Regions from separate parts of the Pseudomonas sp. Marseille-Q5115 genome, predicted to be linked through region 1. Evidence: predicted binding sites of a transcription regulator. Region 1 holds the regulator's gene; each other region holds the start of a gene.
The links. The regulator FliA, encoded in region 1, starts transcription of late flagellar genes. The targets are predictions, from matches to a motif close to CTAAAGTTTNNNNNNNNNNNGCCGNTAA.
Positions count from the first base shown of each region.

Region 2: a site for FliA is predicted at 4,222-4,249, ahead of LG385_RS21305 (methyl-accepting chemotaxis protein). Genes of this name have one in related genera too.
Region 3: a site for FliA is predicted at 3,294-3,321, ahead of LG385_RS03145 (methyl-accepting chemotaxis protein). Genes of this name have one in related genera too.

Region 1 is NZ_CAKAKI010000001.1:990,751-997,357, forward strand. Features, by position in the region: gene flhA (flagellar biosynthesis protein FlhA) at 1-1,428, shown strand, start outside; gene flhF (flagellar biosynthesis protein FlhF) at 1,440-2,762, shown strand; gene fleN (flagellar synthesis regulator FleN) at 2,940-3,773, shown strand; gene fliA (RNA polymerase sigma factor FliA) at 3,770-4,513, shown strand; gene LG385_RS04745 (chemotaxis response regulator CheY) at 4,704-5,078, shown strand; gene LG385_RS04750 (protein phosphatase CheZ) at 5,099-5,887, shown strand; gene LG385_RS04755 (chemotaxis protein CheA) at 5,973-6,607, shown strand, end outside.
Region 2 is NZ_CAKAKI010000001.1:4,666,964-4,673,570, forward strand. Features, by position in the region: gene LG385_RS21290 (putative bifunctional diguanylate cyclase/phosphodiesterase) at 73-1,743, shown strand; gene LG385_RS21295 (NorM family multidrug efflux MATE transporter) at 1,754-3,148, opposite strand; gene LG385_RS21300 (LysR substrate-binding domain-containing protein) at 3,269-4,189, shown strand; gene LG385_RS21305 (methyl-accepting chemotaxis protein) at 4,346-6,328, shown strand; gene LG385_RS21310 (VOC family protein) at 6,341-6,607, opposite strand, start outside.
Region 3 is NZ_CAKAKI010000001.1:670,070-676,676, reverse strand. Features, by position in the region: gene rnd (ribonuclease D) at 1-396, opposite strand, end outside; gene LG385_RS03160 (phosphoethanolamine transferase) at 460-2,079, opposite strand; gene LG385_RS03155 (5-carboxymethyl-2-hydroxymuconate Delta-isomerase) at 2,260-2,625, opposite strand; gene LG385_RS03150 (DUF465 domain-containing protein) at 2,769-3,026, shown strand; gene LG385_RS03145 (methyl-accepting chemotaxis protein) at 3,366-4,550, shown strand; gene LG385_RS03140 (response regulator) at 4,614-4,982, shown strand; gene LG385_RS03135 (lipid asymmetry maintenance protein MlaB) at 4,979-5,275, shown strand; gene LG385_RS03130 (chemotaxis protein CheA) at 5,304-6,607, shown strand, end outside.

The DNA.
Region 1 (6,607 bases):
TTCGCCGATGCAGGCACAACCTACGCCTTGCTCACGATCGGTGACGGCCTGGTAGCCCAGTTGCCCTCTTTGCTGCTGTCCACTGCCGCCGCGATCATGGTGACTCGGGCCTCAGGCTCCGAAGAGATGGGTAAGCAGATCAGCCGCCAGATGTTCGATTCGCCCAAGGCGTTGGGCGTGTCCGCAGGCTTGATGGCGGTGATGGGGCTAATCCCCGGCATGCCGCACATTGCGTTTCTGTCGCTGGCCGGCGCCGCCGGTGGCGGTGCTTACCTGCTGTGGAAGAAAAAGAACCAGGTGAAGATCGAAGCTGCCGCCGAAGTGCAGCGCCAGCAGGAGCTGCTGCCGTCGCCACAGCGGTCGCAGGAAACCAAAGAGCTAGGTTGGGATGACGTTACCCCCATCGACATGATCGGCCTGGAAGTGGGCTACCGGTTGATTCCGCTGGTGGACCGCAACCAGGGCGGCCAATTGCTGGCGCGGATCAAGGGTGTACGCAAGAAGCTGTCCCAGGATCTGGGCTTTCTGATGCCTACCGTGCACATCCGCGACAACCTTGACCTTGCGCCCAGCGCGTACCGTTTGACGCTGATGGGAGTGATCCTCGCCGAGGCAGAGATCTATCCGGACCGCGAGCTGGCCATCAACCCTGGTCAAGTATTTGGCTCGCTCAACGGGATTCAGGCGCGGGATCCGGCGTTTGGCCTCGAAGCCGTGTGGATCGAGATCAGTGCGCGCAGCCAGGCACAGTCCCTCGGCTACACCGTGGTGGACGCCAGTACGGTGGTCGCCACCCACCTTAACCAGATCCTCCAGAAGCATGCCCATGAGTTGATCGGCCATGAAGAAGTCCAGCAACTGCTGCAGGTACTGGCCAAGGGCTCGCCGAAACTGGCCGAGGAATTGGTCCCAGGCCTTATCAGCTTGTCTGCTTTACTGAAAGTGTTGCAGGCGCTGCTCGCCGAACAGGTGCCCGTGCGGGACATTCGAAGCATCGCCGAAGCCATCGCCAACAGCGGTGTGCGGAGTCAAGATACCGCCGCGCTTGTGGCCGCTGTGCGGGCCGGCCTGTCGCGTGCAATCGTGCAAAGCATTGTGGGGACTGAGTCTCAGCTGCCTGTGATCACTCTGGAACCAAAGTTGGAACAGATATTGCTCAATAGTATTCACAAGGCTGGCCAGGGTCAGGAAGAAGGCGTTTTGCTGGAACCGAGCATGGCGGAGCGGCTGCAGCGGTCCTTGATCGAAGCGGCTCAGCGTCAGGAAATGCAAGGCCAACCGGCGATCCTGCTGGTGGCCGGCCCGATACGCACGATGCTCTCGCGTTTCGGTCGCCTGGCGGTGCCGAACCTGCATGTGCTGGCGTACCAGGAAATACCGGATAACAAGCAAGTTACGATCGTTGCGACAGTAGGGCCCAACGGCTGAGGTAGCGGGATATGCAAGTGAAGCGTTTTTTCGCCGCGGATATGCGTCAAGCCATGAAACTGGTGCGTGACGAGCTGGGCGCTGACGCCGCGATCATCGGCAACCGCCGGATCGCTGGCGGCGTCGAGCTTACCGCTGCGCTGGATTACAAGCTCTCGGCCCTGGCGCCACGCGTGCCCAACATCGAGCTCGAAGACGAGCTGCGTAAGACCCAGTCGCGTATTGTTTCGGCACAGGCCGAGCTGGACACCCGCAGCAACAGCGATGGCGTGATCAACCGCCAGCTGTTCGCCGGCCTGCCCCTGACCGCGCCCGAGCCGCTGATCGAACCTACCGTCAGCGAAGCGCCGCGCCCGCCGGCGCCACCAGCCCCTGCGCCTGCGGCGGTGGACCAGCGCCTGTTCGATTCCATGCGCTCGGAGCTGTCCGGCCTGCGCGAGCTGCTTGAAGTGCAGCTGGGCTCGCTGGCCTGGACCCAATTACAAGGTACCCGCCCCGAGCAGGCTACGCTGTGGCGCAAGCTGCAACGCATCGGCCTTTCCGGCCCGCTGGCGCGCGACCTGCTTGGCCAGGTCGAAGATATCGCCGAGCCGCGTCACGCCTGGCGCATGCTGCTGGCCCACCTGGCCCGGATGATCTCCACACCCGAGGCCGAACCGCTTGAAGAGGGCGGAGTGATTGCCATGGTCGGGCCGGCCGGCATGGGGAAAACCACTACGCTGGCCAAGCTTGCCGCGCGATATGTGCTTAAATACGGCGCGCAAAATATAGCATTGGTAAGCATGGACAGTTTCCGCATTGGCGCCCAGGAGCAACTTAAAACCCTCGGCCGTATTCTCAACGTGCCGGTTACCCACGTCGATCCGGGCCAGTCCCTGGCACAGGCGCTGGAACCGCTGCTGCGCAAACGCGTGGTATTGATCGATACCGCTGGCCTGCAAGCCAGCGACCCGGCACTCAAGCTACAGCTCGAAAGCCTGGCCGGGCGGGGCATCCGCGCGCGCAACTACCTTGTGCTGGCAACCACCAGCCAGAAGCAGGTTTTGACCGCGGCCTACCATAGTTACAAGCGTTGCGGCCTCGCAGGCTGTATCCTCACCAAGCTCGACGAAACGGCGAGCCTCGGCGAGGTATTGAGCCTGGCGATCAGCCACGAGCTGCCGGTGGCCTACCTTACCGATGGCCCGCGTATTCCGGATGACCTTCATTTGCCCCGCAAGCATCAGTTGGTCAGCCGCGCGGTGAGCGTACAAATGCAGGAAGAGCCCAGCGAAGAGGCCATGGCCGATATGTTCGCTGACCTCTACCACAGCCCCAGCAAACGTGCGGGCTGAGGGGAATGAACATGAATGAATGCATGCGCAATTGGTTGCGCGACAGCGGGTCCGAAAGGCCGCTGTTTGGCTTGGAACCTACCTTCACCACACGCTGTGCCAGCTCGCCGAATGGCTTGTTCGATGGCGAAGCGGGCCGTGGTGCAGCCAGCGTCTCAGTGACAGGGTAAAGAACGAATGGGCAGCATGCATCCCGTACAGGTGATCGCGGTGACCGGCGGCAAGGGCGGCGTCGGGAAGACAAACGTGTCAGTGAACCTATCGCTGGCACTGGCCGAACTCGGCCGGCGGGTGATGCTGCTGGACGCCGACCTTGGCCTGGCCAACGTCGACGTGTTGCTGGGGCTCACGCCCAAGCGCACGCTCGCCGATGTGATCGAGGGCCGTTGCGACCTGCGCGATGTGCTCTTGCAGGGGCCGGGCGGGGTACGCATCGTACCGGCGGCCTCGGGTACCCAGAGCATGGTCCATCTGACCCCGGCGCAACACGCCGGCCTCATCCAGGCCTTCAGCGAGATCGGCGATAACCTGGACGTACTGGTGATCGACACCGCGGCCGGTATCGGCGACTCGGTAGTGAGCTTCGTGCGCGCCGCCCAGGAAGTGCTGCTGGTGGTGTGCGATGAGCCCACTTCCATCACCGATGCCTACGCCTTGATCAAACTGCTGAACCGCGACTACGGCATGAACCGCTTCCGCGTGCTGGCCAACATGGCCCAGAGCCCGCAGGAAGGGCGCAACCTGTTCGCCAAGCTCACCAAGGTAACCGATCGTTTCCTTGATGTAGCGCTCCAATACGTAGGCGCGGTGCCGTACGACGAAACCGTGCGCAAGGCCGTACAGAAACAGCGGGCCGTATATGAAGCGTTCCCGCGCTCGAAATGCGCGCTGGCCTTCAAGGCCATCGCTCAGAAAGTCGATACCTGGCCGCTGCCCGCCAACCCGCGGGGGCACCTGGAATTCTTCGTCGAACGTTTGGTACAGCAAACCAGTGCGGGGCCTGTCTCATGAGCGCCAGTGGATACCGGATGTACAACAACGCCTCTCGGCAGTCGCAGCAGCATGAGCTGATCGAGCGCTATGCGCCTCTGGTCAAGCGCATTGCCTATCACCTGCTGGCGCGATTGCCCGCGAGCGTACAGGTCGAAGACCTCATCCAGGCCGGCATGATCGGCCTGCTCGAGGTGGCCAACAAGTACGACTCCAGCAAGGGCGCGAGTTTCGAGACCTATGCCGGTATCCGCATCCGCGGCGCGATGCTCGACGAAGTGCGCAAAGGCGACTGGGCACCGCGCTCCGTCCACCGCAACAGCCGCACCGTGAGCGACGCGATTCGCAAAATTGAAGCGCGTACCGGTCGTGAGGCTAAAGATCACGAGGTTGCTGCCGAACTCAAGGTCAGCATCGAGGAATATTACTCGATGCTGAACGATACCTTGGGCAGCCGGCTGTACAGTTTCGACGACCTGTTGCAGGACGGCGAGCATGAAGGCCTGCACGAGGGCGGCGCCAGCCACAGCGGCGAACCCGCGCGCGGGCTGGAGGACGAGCGCTTCCAGGGCGCACTGGCTGACGCCATTGCCAACTTGCCCGAGCGGGAGCGCCTGGTGCTGTCGCTGTATTACGACGAGGAACTGAACCTCAAGGAAATCGGTGAAGTACTGGGGGTGAGCGAGTCTCGTGTGAGCCAGTTGCATAGCCAGTGCGCGGCGCGTTTGCGCAGCCGCCTGGGTGACTGGCGCGCCCGCTGACATCGCTGGCCCGGGGGCTGGCCCGCAAATTTTTCAGAGAGTGCTGGAACGGTGCGGCGGCAATGTGATATCACCGCCCGCCACGCCTGCTCAGGCAGTCATGCAGGTACAGGTGTAAACGGATTCGATTGACTGCGCGTCCCGGAGTGGGCGCGTTTGAGACTGCTTGGAGGTCTACTTGGACAAGAACATGAAAATCCTGATCGTTGACGATTTTTCGACGATGAGGCGGATCATTAAAAACCTGTTGCGCGACCTGGGGTTCACCAACACCTCGGAAGCGGACGACGGCAATACGGCTTTGCCCATGCTGCAAAGCGGCGCCTTCGACTTCCTGGTAACCGACTGGAACATGCCGGGCATGACCGGTATCGAGTTGCTGCGCACCGTGCGCGCAGATGAGCGTCTCAAGCACCTGCCAGTGCTGATGGTGACCGCTGAAGCCAAGCGTGAACAAATCATCGAAGCGGCCCAGGCTGGCGTCAACGGCTATGTGGTCAAGCCCTTCACCGCGCAGGTGCTGAAAGAGAAGATCGAGAAAATCTTCGAGCGCGTCAACAGCTGAGAGGCCGCACAGGGGGCGCTATGGAGTCCAGTAATCTGCCGTTGGGGGACTTCGAGTCCACCCTGAAAATCCATGCGCGTCAGTTGGTGGAGAGCCTCGAAAAGGGCCGCTTCGGCGACGCCGTGCAGTTGATTCACCAATTGAACCAAACGCGGGACCGTGGGCTGTACCAGGAAGTGGGCAAGCTTACCCGCGAATTGCACAGCGCTATCGTCAACTTCCAGATCGATCCTCGCTCGCCCAAGGCCGAGGAGGTTTCGCAGATCACCGATGCCACCGAGCGGCTGGACTACGTGGTTCGCCTGACCGAGAACGCCGCCAACCGTACCATGGACCTGGTGGAGCAAAGCACGCCGGTGGTTCATGGCCTGGCTGAAGAGGCTCGCGCTGTGCGCGCCGACTGGCAGCGGTTCATGCGCCGCGAGGTGGATGCGGGCGAGTTCCGCGAGCTGGTAAAGCGCGTGGATGGCTTTCTGCAACGCAGTGAAAGCGATGCCACGGCTATCTCGGCCCATCTCAACGACATCCTGCTTGCACAGGACTATCAGGACCTCACCGGCCAGGTGATCAAGCGCGTCACCGCGCTGGTGACTGACGTGGAGTCCAACCTGCTCAAGCTGGTGCTCATGGCCAGCCAGGTAGACCGCTTCGCGGGTATCCAGCATGACCCTGAAAGCCTGCTGGACGAAAAAATTACTGAAAAAGACCTCTCCCGGGGTGAAGGTCCGCAGATTCATGCCGATAAGCGTGAAGACGTCGTATCCGGCCAGGACGATGTGGATGATCTGCTTTCCAGCCTGGGCTTCTGAGCCTGGTCTGGAAGCGTCATCGAACCGGCGCTGAATCGCGCTATCCGGGCCGGATGCCACTTACAAAATTCCAGGGAGCACCCAAATGAGCTTCGGCGCCGATGAAGAAATCCTCCAGGACTTCCTGGTAGAGGCCGGCGAGATCCTCGAGCAGTTGTCCGAACAGTTGGTGGAGCTGGAAAGCCGCCCCGACGACGCGGATCTGCTTAATGCGATTTTTCGTGGTTTTCATACCGTTAAAGGCGGCGCCGGCTTTCTCCAGCTCAATGAGCTGGTCGAATGCTGCCATATCGCCGAGAACGTGTTCGACATTCTGCGCAAGGGCGAACGCCGCGTAGACTCCGAGCTGATGGACGTAGTGCTTGAAGCGCTCGACACCGTCAACAGCATGTTCGGGCAAGTCCGCGAACGTGCCCCCCTTACCCCGGCTACCCCGGAGCTGCTTGCTGCCCTGGCCCGCCTGGCGGAACCCGCTGGCGCCGCACCAGCAGTAGAAGCACCGGCGCCAGTGGCCGCCTCTGCGCCCAGGCATGAAAACGAGTTCGAGGCGCTCGTGCAGAGCCTGGACGATGTTTCAGTGCCTGCCAGCGGCAGTGACGACATCACCGACGCCGAATTCGAATCGCTGCTCGACCAGCTCCATGGCAAGGGCCAATTCGCGCCTGAAGCCATGCCTGCTGCGGCCGCAGCGCCGGCGCCAGCAGCGCCTGGGGGCGGGGA
Region 2 (6,607 bases), 3.7 Mb from region 1:
TTGCAAATCATTATCATTGGCCCCGCCAGATCAATTGCGCGCCATGGGGCGTCATGCTTTTAAGGAGCTCGCTTGTCTACGCTCACTGAACCCTTGCGGCTGCTGCTGATCGCGCAACAGGACGTGTGGGAAGCTGCGGTGCGTAAAAGCCTCGCCGGGTTGAGCGAGGCTTGCACGTTGCTCAGAGCAACGGAGTGGGGCGCGCATTGGGACGAATTTGCCGAGGAAGGCCTTGTATTGGTACTGGCCACGCCTGAATGTCAGCCCCCGGCGGGGCGGTGTGCCTGGCCGCAAGTGTTGCTACTGGAGCGCGAACCCCCGGAGCCGCCGGTTGGCGTGAGCGACTGGCTCGTGCTGCCTCACCTGAATGCCGACGCCCTGCGCCGCTGCGTGCGCCACGTGTGCGAGCGCAGCGTGCTGCAAGGTACTTTGCAGCGCCTGGCCGAAGAAGACACGCTCACGGGCATTGCCAACCGCCAAGGCTTTCTGGCCATGCTGGCGACGAGCCTGGCGGGTGGTGATGGCCGGGGCTTGGCGCTGGGCCATCTCGACCTGGATAACTTCCGCCATGCCAACGACTGCCTGGGCTACCAGGCCGGAGACAGGCTCATTCTCGAGGTGGTGGCCAGGCTCAAGGCGCAGCTGGGCCCCGGCGACAGGCTGGCGCGTCTGGGGGGTGATGAATTTGCCCTGCTTATCGATACCCGCCGCGATTCGCAACGTGCCGAGCGCCTTGCCGAGCAGATCATCGAAGCGCTGGGCGAACCTTACTGGGTCGACGGCGAGAGCCTGTTGATCGGTTGTAGCCTGGGTATTGCCCACGGGCAGGCGCGCACCGACCCTGATCCGCTCATGTGGCACGCCCATATCGCCATGCGCCAGGCCAAGAGCGTTCAGGGCTGTACCTTTCATGTGTTCAACGAACGGATCAATCGGCATGCGCGCAGCATGGCAGACCTGGAGGGCGAGCTGCGCCGGGCGCTACGCCGTGACGAGCTGGAAATGCACTATCAGCCGCGGCTGGATCTGCCCAGCGGCCGTATCGTGGGGCTTGAAGCCTTGGTGCGGTGGCGCCATGCGGAACGTGGCCTGTTAGGCCCAAGCGAATTCGTTCCTCTCGCGGAGCAAAGCGGGCTTATCGTACCGCTGGGTTACTGGGTGCTGGCCCGGGCCCTCGAGGATATGCAAACCCTGCGCAACGCCGGCATCGCGCCATTACACATGGCAGTGAACCTCTCCTTTCGGCAGTTTCAGGACAGCCAGCTACTGAGCACACTCAGCCGTCTGATAAACGACCGAGACATCGACGCCAGTTGGCTCGAGTTCGAACTGACCGAAACCGCCGTGATGCGGCGCAACGATCAAGTGCGCCATACCATGGACGCCCTTGGCCAACTAGGGGTTCGCTTTTCACTGGATGACTTCGGCACGGGCTTCTCTTCCTTTGTGCATTTGAGCAGCCTGCCCATTGCCTTGCTGAAAATCGACCGTAGCTTCGTGGCGGGCATGGACGAGCGCGCTGAGAGCCGGCAACTCGTCAAAGCGATGGTCAACCTTGCGCACAACCTGCATCTGGAAGTGGTTGCCGAAGGTGTGGAAACGGTGGAGCAGCTCGACGAACTACGCAGGTATGGATGCGACCAGGTGCAGGGGTTCCTGGTCAGCAGGCCCCTGCCACTGCAGCCTCTGATGGCCTACCTGCACGCTGGGCTGGACCACTACGCAGACGTAGGAATGCGCTGACCGCTGAAACTTACGCCGGCTCGCTGGCCGCTTGCCCCGTGCCGAGCGGCGGCTGCAGCCGCTTGAGTTTTGCTTCGAACGCAACGGTAAGGCTGACGGCCGCACACGCCAGCCCCAGGGCCAGGCCCCACCACACACCTACCGCGCCGTGGCCCAGGTTGAACGCAAGCAGCCAGGCGGCCGGCGCGCCAACCAGCCAGTAGCAGGCCAGGCCTACCAGGAACGTAAGACGGGCGTCTTTTAAGCCGCGAATGGCGCCCATGGCGATGGTTTGTACCCCATCGAAGAGTTCGAACCAGGCCGCTACCGCGAGCAATTGCAGCGCCAGCGTGTAAATGTCCGCAAACGCCGGGTCGTTTCGGTCAATGAACAGGCCTACCAGTGCTCCAGGCATCAGCCATAGCACAAGGGAAAAGCTCAGCATGATCGCGGCACCGAAGCCAATACCTACTCGCCCGGCCTGACGTACCTGATTCAACTGGCCTGCGCCATAGTGGCGGCCGATGCGCAAGGTAACGGCGTAGGAAAGGCCCGCCGGTACCATAAAGGCGACGGATACGATCTGTAGGGCAATCTGGTGCGCACCGAGCTGGGTCTGGCCCATGTTGCCCATGCACAGCGCCGCGAACGCGAACAGGCCAACCTCCACTGCATAAGTGCCGCCGATGGGTAGCCCCAGGCGCCACAACTCCTTCAGTGACTCAGCGCAGGGTCGCCCCAGGCCATGGAGGAAGGGGTAGGCAGCATAGCTCCGGCCTCGGCTTACATAGCCTGCCAGGCTGAGACCCATCACCGTGGTAACGGTAGCCGTCACCAGGCCAATACCCATCAGTCCCATTTGCGGCAGGCCGAGCCAGCCGTCGATCAGCGCAAGGTTCAACACGAGGTTCAGCGCCGTGGCTGCGACGCTGATGACCATCACAGGCGCGGCCTTGCCCACTGCGCTGGTAAAGCCTCGCAGTGCCATGAAGCTCAGGGAGCCGGGGAGGGCGAACGCCAGCACCTTCAGGAACTCGCTGGCCGCGGCGACGTTTTCGGGCGCCTGGCCCAGGTGCAGCAGCACGGGCGGCAGGTTCCACAGCAGTATCCCGCCGGCCAATGCAAGGCTCCATGCCAGCCACAACCCCGCCTGGGTCAGCCGAGTGACGCCGGCGGGATCGGAAGCGCCATGACGAATGGACACCAGCGTGCCGACCGCGGCGATCACGCCAATGCAGAAAATCGACACGAACGAATAGCTGGCGGCCCCCAGGCTTCCGCCGGCCAACGCCTGTGGGCCGATGCGCGCCATCATTATCGTGTCGGTCAGGATCATCAGCATATGCGCCAACTGCGAAGCAATCAGCGGGCCGGCCAGGCGTAACAGCGCCTTGAGTTCGGAGCGAGGAGTCAACGGCATGTGCAAAGAGGATCCAGTGAATCGGAGAGGTGATTCTGCGCCTTGCCCGGCTCGCTAACAAAAGGATAATAGCGATCGGTGGCATGAGTATGACTCATGCCTGGCGCTCAACCCATGGGATTCGTGATGACACGTCGATTGCCGCCGCTCTATGCCATGCGTGCCTTCGAGGCTGCGGCAAGGCACAACTCGTTCACCCGTGCCGCCGAAGAGCTGTCCATTACGCAAAGCGCGGTCAGCCGGCACGTGCGCACGCTCGAGGACTTCTTTGCCTGCCGTCTGTTCTTGCGTGCCGGGCGCAGTTTGCAGTTGAGCGAGTCGGGGCGGCTATTGCTGCCCGGCATACGCGACGGCTTCTCTTCGCTTGAGCGGGCCTGCGCCACGCTGCTTGGGGAGGACGGAATTTTACGTATGAAAGCACCTTCCACCTTGACGATGCGCTGGTTGCTGGCGCGGCTTAGCCGGTTTCGTCACCTGCAGGCCGGCAATGAGGTGCAGCTGACCAGCGCGTGGATGGAAGTGGATGCCGTGGACTTCAGCCTGGAGCCCTTCGATTGCGCGGTGTTGTTGGGCAATGGCAAGTTCCCCGCCGACTGGGAGGCGACCTGGCTGTTCGATGAGCTGCTCATCCCCGTCGGTGGGCCGGAGCTCGCCGCGCAGGCACCGTGGCCCCCCGAGCGCCTGGCGCGGGCTGAACTGCTTCATCCCACCCCGGATCGCCGGGATTGGCGACGGTGGTTGCAACGCATGGGGCTGGACGCTGGCGTATCCCTTCGGGGCGGGCAGGTATTCGATACGCTGGAATTAGGTATGATTGCCGCCGCTCGCGGCTATGGGGTATCCATCGGCGACCTGTTGATGGTCGCCGAAGACGTCGCCGCAGGTCGATTGAGCCTCCCCATGCCGACCGCCGTGGCCAGTGGTGAAAGCTACTACCTGGTGTGGCCGGGCACCCGCCCTGGCAACGACCGTATCCGCAGGCTCAGCGACTACTTGCGCACCGAAGCCGCAAATATGCAATTGCCAGCGGTGACTGTGCTGCGGTAACTAACGCTCGCCCGTAATAACCACGCACACCGCTCAAGTATGCGCGAGCCCCGCCGAATTCCTTACAAGGATCCGGCGGGCAGGATCCAACACTATCCGAACAAACCCTTGGAAGCCTCAAGACCGGCCCAGCTGGCACTTCCAACAGGAGCTGAAATGAATCAACCCCGTGCTTTAATCGCCAGGCAGCTGGGCACTGCGCTCGCTTTTGTCCTGGTCGTAGTGATCAGCGGCAGTACCGCGTTTGCGCTGCGCTCCCTGGACCAGGCCAACCTGGTGACTCGCCAGGAACATATGGCCAGCGAGGCTCGCCTGTTGTCCGAGCAGCTGGACACCTTCCATAACACGCTGCGCGAAAGCACCCAGCGCCTGAGCGGCTTGTTCGAGTCCCGGTTCTCCGCTGGCCTGAGCCTTCACCCCGAGCAGCCGGTGACCGTTGCCGGTACCGCTACACCCGGGCTGTGGCTGGGCGATGAAGTGCTGAACAACGACTTCCGTGAGGTGGACGACTTCCGCAAGATGACCGCAGGCGTAGCGACGGTGTTCGTTCGCAGCGGCGAGGATTTCGTCCGTATCAGCACGTCCCTGACCAAACAGGACGGCACCCGAGCGATTGGCACCCAGCTCGATCACGCTCACCCTGCCTACCAGCGCCTGCTGGGTGGGCAAAACTATGTGGGGGCCGCAGCGCTGTTCGGCCGCTCGTACATGACGCAATACACACCGGTACGTGATGGTTCGGGCAAAGTGATCGCTGTGTTGTTCGTGGGCTTCGATTACACCGATGCGCAGAAGGCGCAGTTCGACAACCTCACTCAGTTCCGTATCGGCAAAAGTGGTTCTCTCGCACTGCTCGATGCGCAGAACCAGTGGTTGGTGCAGCCGGCCGGGGTCAAGAACCTGGACGCCGCGGCCACGGCTATCCGGGCCGACGGCGATTCCGGCAAGGGTCGCTTCTGGGACGACGGCGATGCCGGCTATTACTCCGTGGCAGTGCCTTTCAAGCAAGGCCCGTGGAGTGTAGTGGCGAGTATGCCGCTGGAGGAGTTGCGCGCGGTAACGTGGAAAGTAGGCACCCAGCTGGTACTGGGCAGTTTGCTGGCCACGGTGCTGGCAGTCGGTGCCGCCATTGTGTTGCTGCGCCGCCGGCTCAAGCCGTTGGGCGACCTTGTTCGCCAGGCCGAAGCCTTGGGCGCGGGCGACCTGGAGGCGCGTCTCAATGTGGCCGGCAAGGACGAAATTGCCCAGTTTGCCCGCAGCTTCAACCATATGGGCGATGCCTTGGCTACCATGGTTCGGCATATCCGCACCGCTTCAGAGCAGGTGAGCGATCGGGCGAAAGCACTGTCCAGCCTGTCCGCCGGTGCCTATGAGGGAATGGAGCAGCAGAGCGGTGAGATCACCAGCATGGCGGGCGCCGTGGAGGAGTTCAGTGCAACCTCGTTGAACATTGCCGACAACATGGGCGAAACCGAACGGGTTGCGCAGCAGAATGCCGAGCATACCCGTACCGGCCGATCGTCCATGGAGCAGGCTTCGTCTTCGCTTGAGCAGATCGCGGGCGCACTGGGCGACACCGCTAAAGTCATCGACACGCTGGGGCAGCGCTCGCAGGAAATCGGCGGCATCGTTGGTGTGATCACCTCCATCGCCGAGCAAACCAACCTGCTGGCGCTCAACGCCGCGATCGAAGCCGCCCGTGCAGGCGAGCAGGGCCGTGGCTTTGCCGTGGTAGCGGATGAAGTGCGCAGCCTGGCATCGCGTACTCGCCAGGCCACTGATGAGATCTCCACGATGATTGCCAGCATCCAGCAGCAAACGGGTCAGGCGATCCAGACCATGGAGCAAGGCAACCAGCTGATGCAGGAAGGTTTGTCACGCAACGCCAAGGTGGCTGACGCGCTGTCGCGCATTGATGAACAAAGCCGCATGGCCGGTCAGCAATTCGCGGCTATCGCCACCGCTACTCAAGAGCAAAGCGACACCGCAACCCTGTTGAGCAGCAACTTGCAAAGCATTGCCCACGCCAACAGCGAGCAGCGCGAGGCCGTGTCTAACCTTGCTATCACCGCCCGCGATCTGGAAAGCCTGGCCGAGGACCTCAGCCGCGAAGTGGACCGCTTCCGCGTTCGCGGCTGATAGCCCCAGAGGTCAACCCAGCTGTGCCTCGCACGCCTGCAGCGAGCGCAGCTGGGTCTGTTCATACAGCGCCATTTCATCGATAACCGGCCGGCCGAGCGCTTGTTCGAACTGCGCGCGGTTTGCGTTGCTGCCGTATTCACTGCGCGCTTCACCACCCAGGTTGGACTGGAAAATCCCCGCGGCACTTACCGGCAGGAAGTCCTCGTAGATCACAGGCTCGCACTGCACCGCACCCTCTGCCAGCAGTGTGGTCAGGTCTCTGCCGCGGCTGCCCTC
Region 3 (6,607 bases), 320 kb from region 1:
CAGCTCGATTGCCAATACTTCCTGCACCAGGCGGGAATAGCCCATCGAGAACCCCAGCCCCAGGTAGGCGGCCGCCAGCTGCGTATCGAACAGCGGCGCCGGCAACTGGCCGGTCAGCCGGGCAAGAACTTCGAGGTCTTCGCTGCAAGCATGCAGCACCTTCACTACCCCTGGCGCAGCCAACAGCTCGGCCAGCGGCGCCCAGGCGGAAATGCCAAGCGGGTCGATCAAAAAGGCCGTATGCCCGTCGCTCACCTGCAACAGCCCGACCTTGGGGTAGAAGGTGTCCACTCGCACGAATTCCGTATCCAGTGCAATGAACGGCAGCGCCTGCCATGCAGCACACCGCGCCGCCAGCGCCTGGTCGTCACGGATCCACTCTATCGCTATGGCCACAAGCCTCTCCTCAAACAATGGGCGCAGTATATATCGCGCCGCTCGAGGACCGTTACAGCCGGGTCATGGCTTGTTGCCACGGCAGCCTGCAAAAAGGTCCAGGGCAGGCTCATATACCGAGGTGTCGATGGCCAAAAGGCCAAGCATGGAATGGAACAGGTTGTCCTGGCTCAAGGGCTGGCCTTGCCGCTGGCGCAGGCAGGTAGTGTCTACTGCGAAAGTGCTGCGGTAGCCCGTGGAAAACCAGGCGATCAGCGGAACGTGCTTCTGTTGATCGGGGGCCAGCATGTAGGGGGTGCCGTGCAGGTAGAGGTTGTATTCACCCAACGACTCGCCGTGGTCGGATAGGTACAGCATGGCGCTGTCCACCCTGCCCTCATGGCTGCGCAGCGTGTCGATCAGGCCAGCGAGCACATGATCGGCGTAGCGCACGGTGTTGTCATACCCGTTCACGATGCTTTCCCGGGAGCAGGCATCCAGCGCATTGCTGCGGCAAACAGGCGTGAAAAAGTCGAACCCGGCCGGGTAGCGCTTGTAATAGTCCGGCCCATGGCTACCCATTTCATGCAACACCAGCACCGTGTCCTCCTTCAGGTTGTCGAGCATGGCGGGAAGGTCGCGCAGGAGTATTCCATCGTGGCATTCGTCGTCGCAGTAATGGCCGTCCTTGCTTTGAGCAAGGTTCTGGTAGCTCACCCGGGCGCAGGTACCCTTGCAGCCTGACTGGTTGTCCAGCCAGACCACCTTCACCCCGGCACGCTGGATCACGTCAAGCAAGCCTTCCTGGTTCTGCGCCCGCACGGCGGTGTACGCCTTGCGCCCAAGGTTGGAGAACATGCAAGGCACCGACACGGCGGTTTCCGTGCCGCACGATTGCACATGGGCAAAGGCCAGCACGCCTTCCTCCTGGGCAAGCTCGGGGGTGGTATCGCGCTGATAGCCCAGCAGGCCTACGTTGTCTGCCCGCACGCTTTCGCCCACCACCAGCACCGTGAGCGATGGGCGGGTATGGCTGGCCCAGGCCGTGGCCTTGTGGGCATCGGCGCCTATCTGCTCGAAGGGTTGGCGGACCGAAGCCACCTGTTCATTGACGTACGCCAATCCAGCCCCTATCACATTGCTTGGCACTACCAGCAAACGCAGCTCGTGATGGTTACGAAACAGCGAGGCAAGGCCTTGGTAGTTGCTCAGCGCGATAACCGCCATAAGCACGGCACTGCCGATCAGGGCGGTAAGTTTGGCAAATAGGCCGCGCAGCCCCGGGCGGTAACTTACAGGCAACTTCCAGATCACCACGGCGGGCATAACGCCACACAACCCCATATACCCTATGAACTTCAACGAAAGCAGGTCACGTACTTCGCTGGCGTCCGTTTCCGCAATGTTCCTGAACATGCCGGGGTCAATAACGATGCCGTACTTGTTCATGAACCAGGCCGCGCCCGCGCTCACGGGGAACAGCACCATCAACACGGGCTTTAGGGTCCAGCGACCGCCAAGCAACGAGAGCACGAGGTTGAACGCAAGCCCTATGAGGGCTGCGAAGGCAATCGTCAAGCCAGCGCTGGTGCTACGCGTGATTTCGCCAAGGTGGTGCCACAACGGAAGGTTGAACGAGGCCAACAGGCAGGCACTGGCCGCAAGTGTTATCACTTCCGGGCGCACCGGTTTGATCATCGACATATTTTTCACGTTCGCAAAGTTCGCTCGCCAGCCGAGCCGAGCGAACTTTAGGGCGAGGAAAATAAACTTTTCGTGAAAAATATGCCGGGAGTAAGTGTTAGCACCAAGTTAAACGAAACCTTGATGAGTTATGAAGGAAACTTTCAGGTTTCCCTCACACAAAACAGTGGCGCAGCGTGCTCAGGCATGGCTTCGCCATTTGACATAGGCTTCGCGGTCCATGTCGACGATGTCCACACCCAGCTGCACATCCAGCCCGGGCGGCACAGTGAGGCCTTCTTGCAGGGCGCCAAGCAGCCCTTCAGATAGTTTGCGTTTTACATCGGCCGACCGGCCACTAAGTATGGCGAGCTTCACGTACACGAACGCCCGTTCACCCAGGCCAATGCCTACGCGGAAGTGATCGAGCTGCACGGCCCTGGCCTTGATATCCACTTCATGGGCGAACTGACCGCTCGCCATCAAGGAATGGTTCAGCTTGAGCAGGAGCTTCTCAGGTTCGAGGCCAGTCAGGTTGCGGGTGTATTCCAGGTGCAGGTGTGGCATGGAGGTCCTCACATCGGCCGGCCAGGAGTGACCAGTGGTCTTAGCATAGCCCAGGTCAGGGGAACGAACGCCCCGCTTGCAAGGGTCAAAACCGTGAATCAACGGCTATGCTCCGTATAATCCACCAGCCGCGAGGTGAAGCGATGCCAGCTACACATGATCTTTATGCCGACCTGGGCAAAACGCGAGAAGAAGTGAACAAGCTGCAGCAGACCAACAAACTGCTGCAAAGCCTGGTCACCAAATACGAGGACATCGACCGGCAAGTGGTCGATGCCGAGAGCGCCTCGGCTGACGATAACACTGTAAGCGCGCTGAAGAAAAAGCGCCTGGACATCAAGAACAAGATCGTTCAGGAAATCGAATACCCCGGCACCCGGGGGGCCGCGAAGAACTTCTAGATTCATGCACGGGCTTGGGGCCGGCACAGCGATCATTGTGTTCGCCGGCTCCGCCGACTTCTACAGTCGGCAACGGCCTGAAAGCAAGGCCATGAAAAGTTGTACACGGTGCTCCGCATTAGCGCCGTTTCGTTATCCCCCTGCTCTGCCCCGTGATCATTGACTACGAACGGTCTGGCCGCCAAAGGCGGTGTTTTACACGCCAGCGCGCCTGTACAAACCTCGCATAATAGGATCCAGCTTTACGACGAACGGCGGCGCGATTGACTAAGGTTATCGGGCCCATAGGGGATAACCCGGGTACCTGCCCCGCCCGGGGCCGCTGCTCAAGGGTTACCCATGAAGTCCAACGATCGCGATGTTCATCCTGTCGCCCGTTGCGCGCCTGTGCTGTTCAACGCTGCGGGCGCAGCCGTCTCACTGGCCGTGCTGGCAAGCGCGCCTACCCTGCCGTTCTGGTTGACCGCGATTTGTGTGGCCGCGCCCGCTGTGGTGGCCGGCGCGCTGTGCGGCTGGCGCGGCCAGCACCGGGCGGCCGAAGCGCAGGCGCGTGAGCTCGCCAGCCAGTCGCCTGCCGGTGAAGCCCCTCGGGTTGAAGATGCCCAGCGCTTGTGTCTCGCCGCATTGCCGGTATGGATGCGCCAGATCGACACCTCGCGTGACCAGACCGAAGCGGCCATTGGCGCGCTTACCCAACGCTTCGTAGACATTGCCCAACGCCTCGACCACACCGTGAGCACCTCGCGCCAGGCCGCCGGTGACATGGGCCAGGGAGGCGCAGGCGAAGGCCTGTCCCAGAGTCAGGTCGCCCTGACCGAAGTGGTGGACACGCTGCGTGTGAGCCAGCAAAGCCGTAATGAAATGCTCCACGCCGTGCGCAACCTTACCGACTACACCGGCGAGTTGCGGCAGATGGCAGCGGAAGTGGCCGCCATCGCTCAGCAAACCAACCTGTTGGCGCTCAATGCCGCTATTGAAGCGGCACGCGCCGGGGAAGCCGGTCGCGGCTTTGCCGTGGTTGCCGATGCGGTGCGTTCATTGTCGAGCCAGTCCAGCGAAACGGGCCAGAAAATGTCCGCCAAGGTGGATGTGATCAATACCGCCATCGGCCGCCTGGTAGAAGTGGCGGGTGAAAGCAATGACAAGGGGAACGACACCGTTGCGCATGCCGAGCACACCATCGAAGGCGTGTTGGGACGTTTCCAGGGCATCACCGGGCAGCTGCAAAGCGCATCGCAGCTGCTGCAGGACGAAAGTACCGGCATCGGCCATGAGCTTTCCCTGGTGCTGGTAGAGCTGCAGTTCCAGGACCGCGTGAGCCAGATCCTCGTTCAGGTACGTGAACGGATGGCAAGCCTGCATCAGCAGTTGGCGCATTGCCAAGCGACCGGCGAACCCTTCCACCTCGACGTGGACGCCTGGCTGGCCGAAACCGAACGCACCTATGCGATGCAAGAGCAGCGCAACAACCATCACGGCCGGGGCAGCGCCCGGCCCGCCGACAGCGCCATCACCTTTTTCTAGGCCGCTGCCCTTTCGGGCAACGGCGTATTGACCGCTTTAGTAAATCACCCTTCAGGAGGTTATATGGCCAAGTCCATATTGGTGGTGGATGACTCCGCGAGCATTCGCCAAGTAGTAGGTATCACCCTCAAGGGACAGGGTTACGACGTGCTGGAAGCCTGCGATGGCCAGGATGCACTGCGCAAGCTGACGGGCCAGAAGATCCACCTGGTGATCAGCGATGTGAACATGCCGAACATGGACGGCATTACCTTCGTGAAAGAGCTGAAGAAACTGCCGGCGTACAAGTTCACGCCAGTGATCATGCTCACGACCGAATCCCAGGAAAGCCGCAAGCAGGAAGGCCAGGCCGCTGGCGCCCGTGCATGGGTGGTAAAGCCCTTCCAGCCAGCGCAGATGCTGGCCGCCGTGGCCAAGCTGATCGCGCCATGATCGTGGCAGAGCGAGCCGGCGACGCGCTGCAGGTCACCTTGCAAAGCGAGCTGACCATTTACCAGGTGGGCGAACTGCACGCTGCCGCGCAAGCCTGGCTCGCCCAAGCTAGCGCCTGGCGCCTGGACCTCAGCCAAGTGACAGAAATGGACGGTGCGGGATTGCAGTGGTTGCTGTTCATTCAGCAGCGGCTGCGCGCAGACGGCCATGACCTGGCCCTCACCGCCGCCAGTGATGCCGTGCGTGACGTGCTCCAGCTCTGCCCCGCGACCGGCCTCGCGATGCCTTCGTGATCTTTGACCCTCAGGAACAAACCGGCCTATGAACCTTGACGCTGCACTGCAGACCTTTATCGCCGAAGCCCGCGAACTCCTCCAGGACATGGAGCAAGCGCTGCTGCGCCTGGAGAGCGAGCCGGGCGATATGCAGTGCCTGGCCGCCGTGTTCCGCGCGGCCCACACCATCAAAGGCTCGGCCGGGCTGTTCGGGCTCGACCCGCTGGTGAGCTTCGCTCATGTGGTCGAAGACCTGCTCGACCGCCTGCGTAGCGGCAGCCTGGCCATCGACCGTGATCGCATCGCGCTGCTTCTGGGCTGCAACGACCACTTGAGCGCCTTGCTCGAGTGCGTAGCCGTGGAGCGCCGCGAGCCAGGTGCCGCGCTGTTGGCCAATGAACAACCGTTGCGTGACCGCCTTGCCGCCTGCGGTGGGCAAGCCGCGGCTGCCCCGGCGGCTGCGGTGGAACAGGCTCAAACAAACCCTGGCCGGCTTTGGCAGGTTTCGGTGCGCTTCGGCGAAGACACCTTCCGCCACGGCATGGACCCGCTGTCGTTCCTGCGTTACCTGGATACCCTCGGCGAGCGCAAGGCCCTGGAGCTTTACCAACAAGGCATCAGCGAAGCCGAAACTTTCGACCCTGAAACCTGCTACCTGGGCTTCGACCTTCAGCTGCAGGCCGCCTGCGATGCAGACACCCTGGCCCAGGCGTTCGCGTTTGTAGAGGGCGAGTGCGAGCTGGCGATCAACGAATTGACCGGCGAGGCCCCGAGCGAGTTGCTACCTGCGACCGCCGTGGAGCCCTTAGTAGCGCCAACCGCGCAAACAGCCGTGCCAGAGGCGCGCCCAACGCCAGACAACCGCCAGGCCTGGGTGCGGGTGCGCGCCGACAAGCTCGAGGCGTTGATCAACCTGGCGGGCGAACTGGTAACTGCGGGCGCCGGTGCGCGCCTGCTGGCCGAACGTGCCGCTATGGGCCGCGGCGACGAGGCCTTGCTGGAGGCGACCGCCTCGGTCAACGCCTTGGTGGAGCAGGTGCTCGAAGGCGCACTGGCCATGCGCATGGTGCCGATCGGCGAAACCTTCAACCGGTTTCATCGCGTGGTACGTGACGTCAGCCAGGGCCTGGGCAAGGACATCGAGCTGGTGGTCAGCGGTGGCGACACCGAACTGGACAAAGCGCTGGTGGAGCAGCTCGGTGACCCCCTGATGCACCTGTTGCGCAACGCCATGGACCACGGCATCGAAACACCCGAAGCGCGGTTGGCGGCAGGCAAGCCTGCGCGCGGCCGGCTGCACCTGAATGCGTTCCACGACGCCGGCAACATTGTGGTAGAGCTCAGCGACGA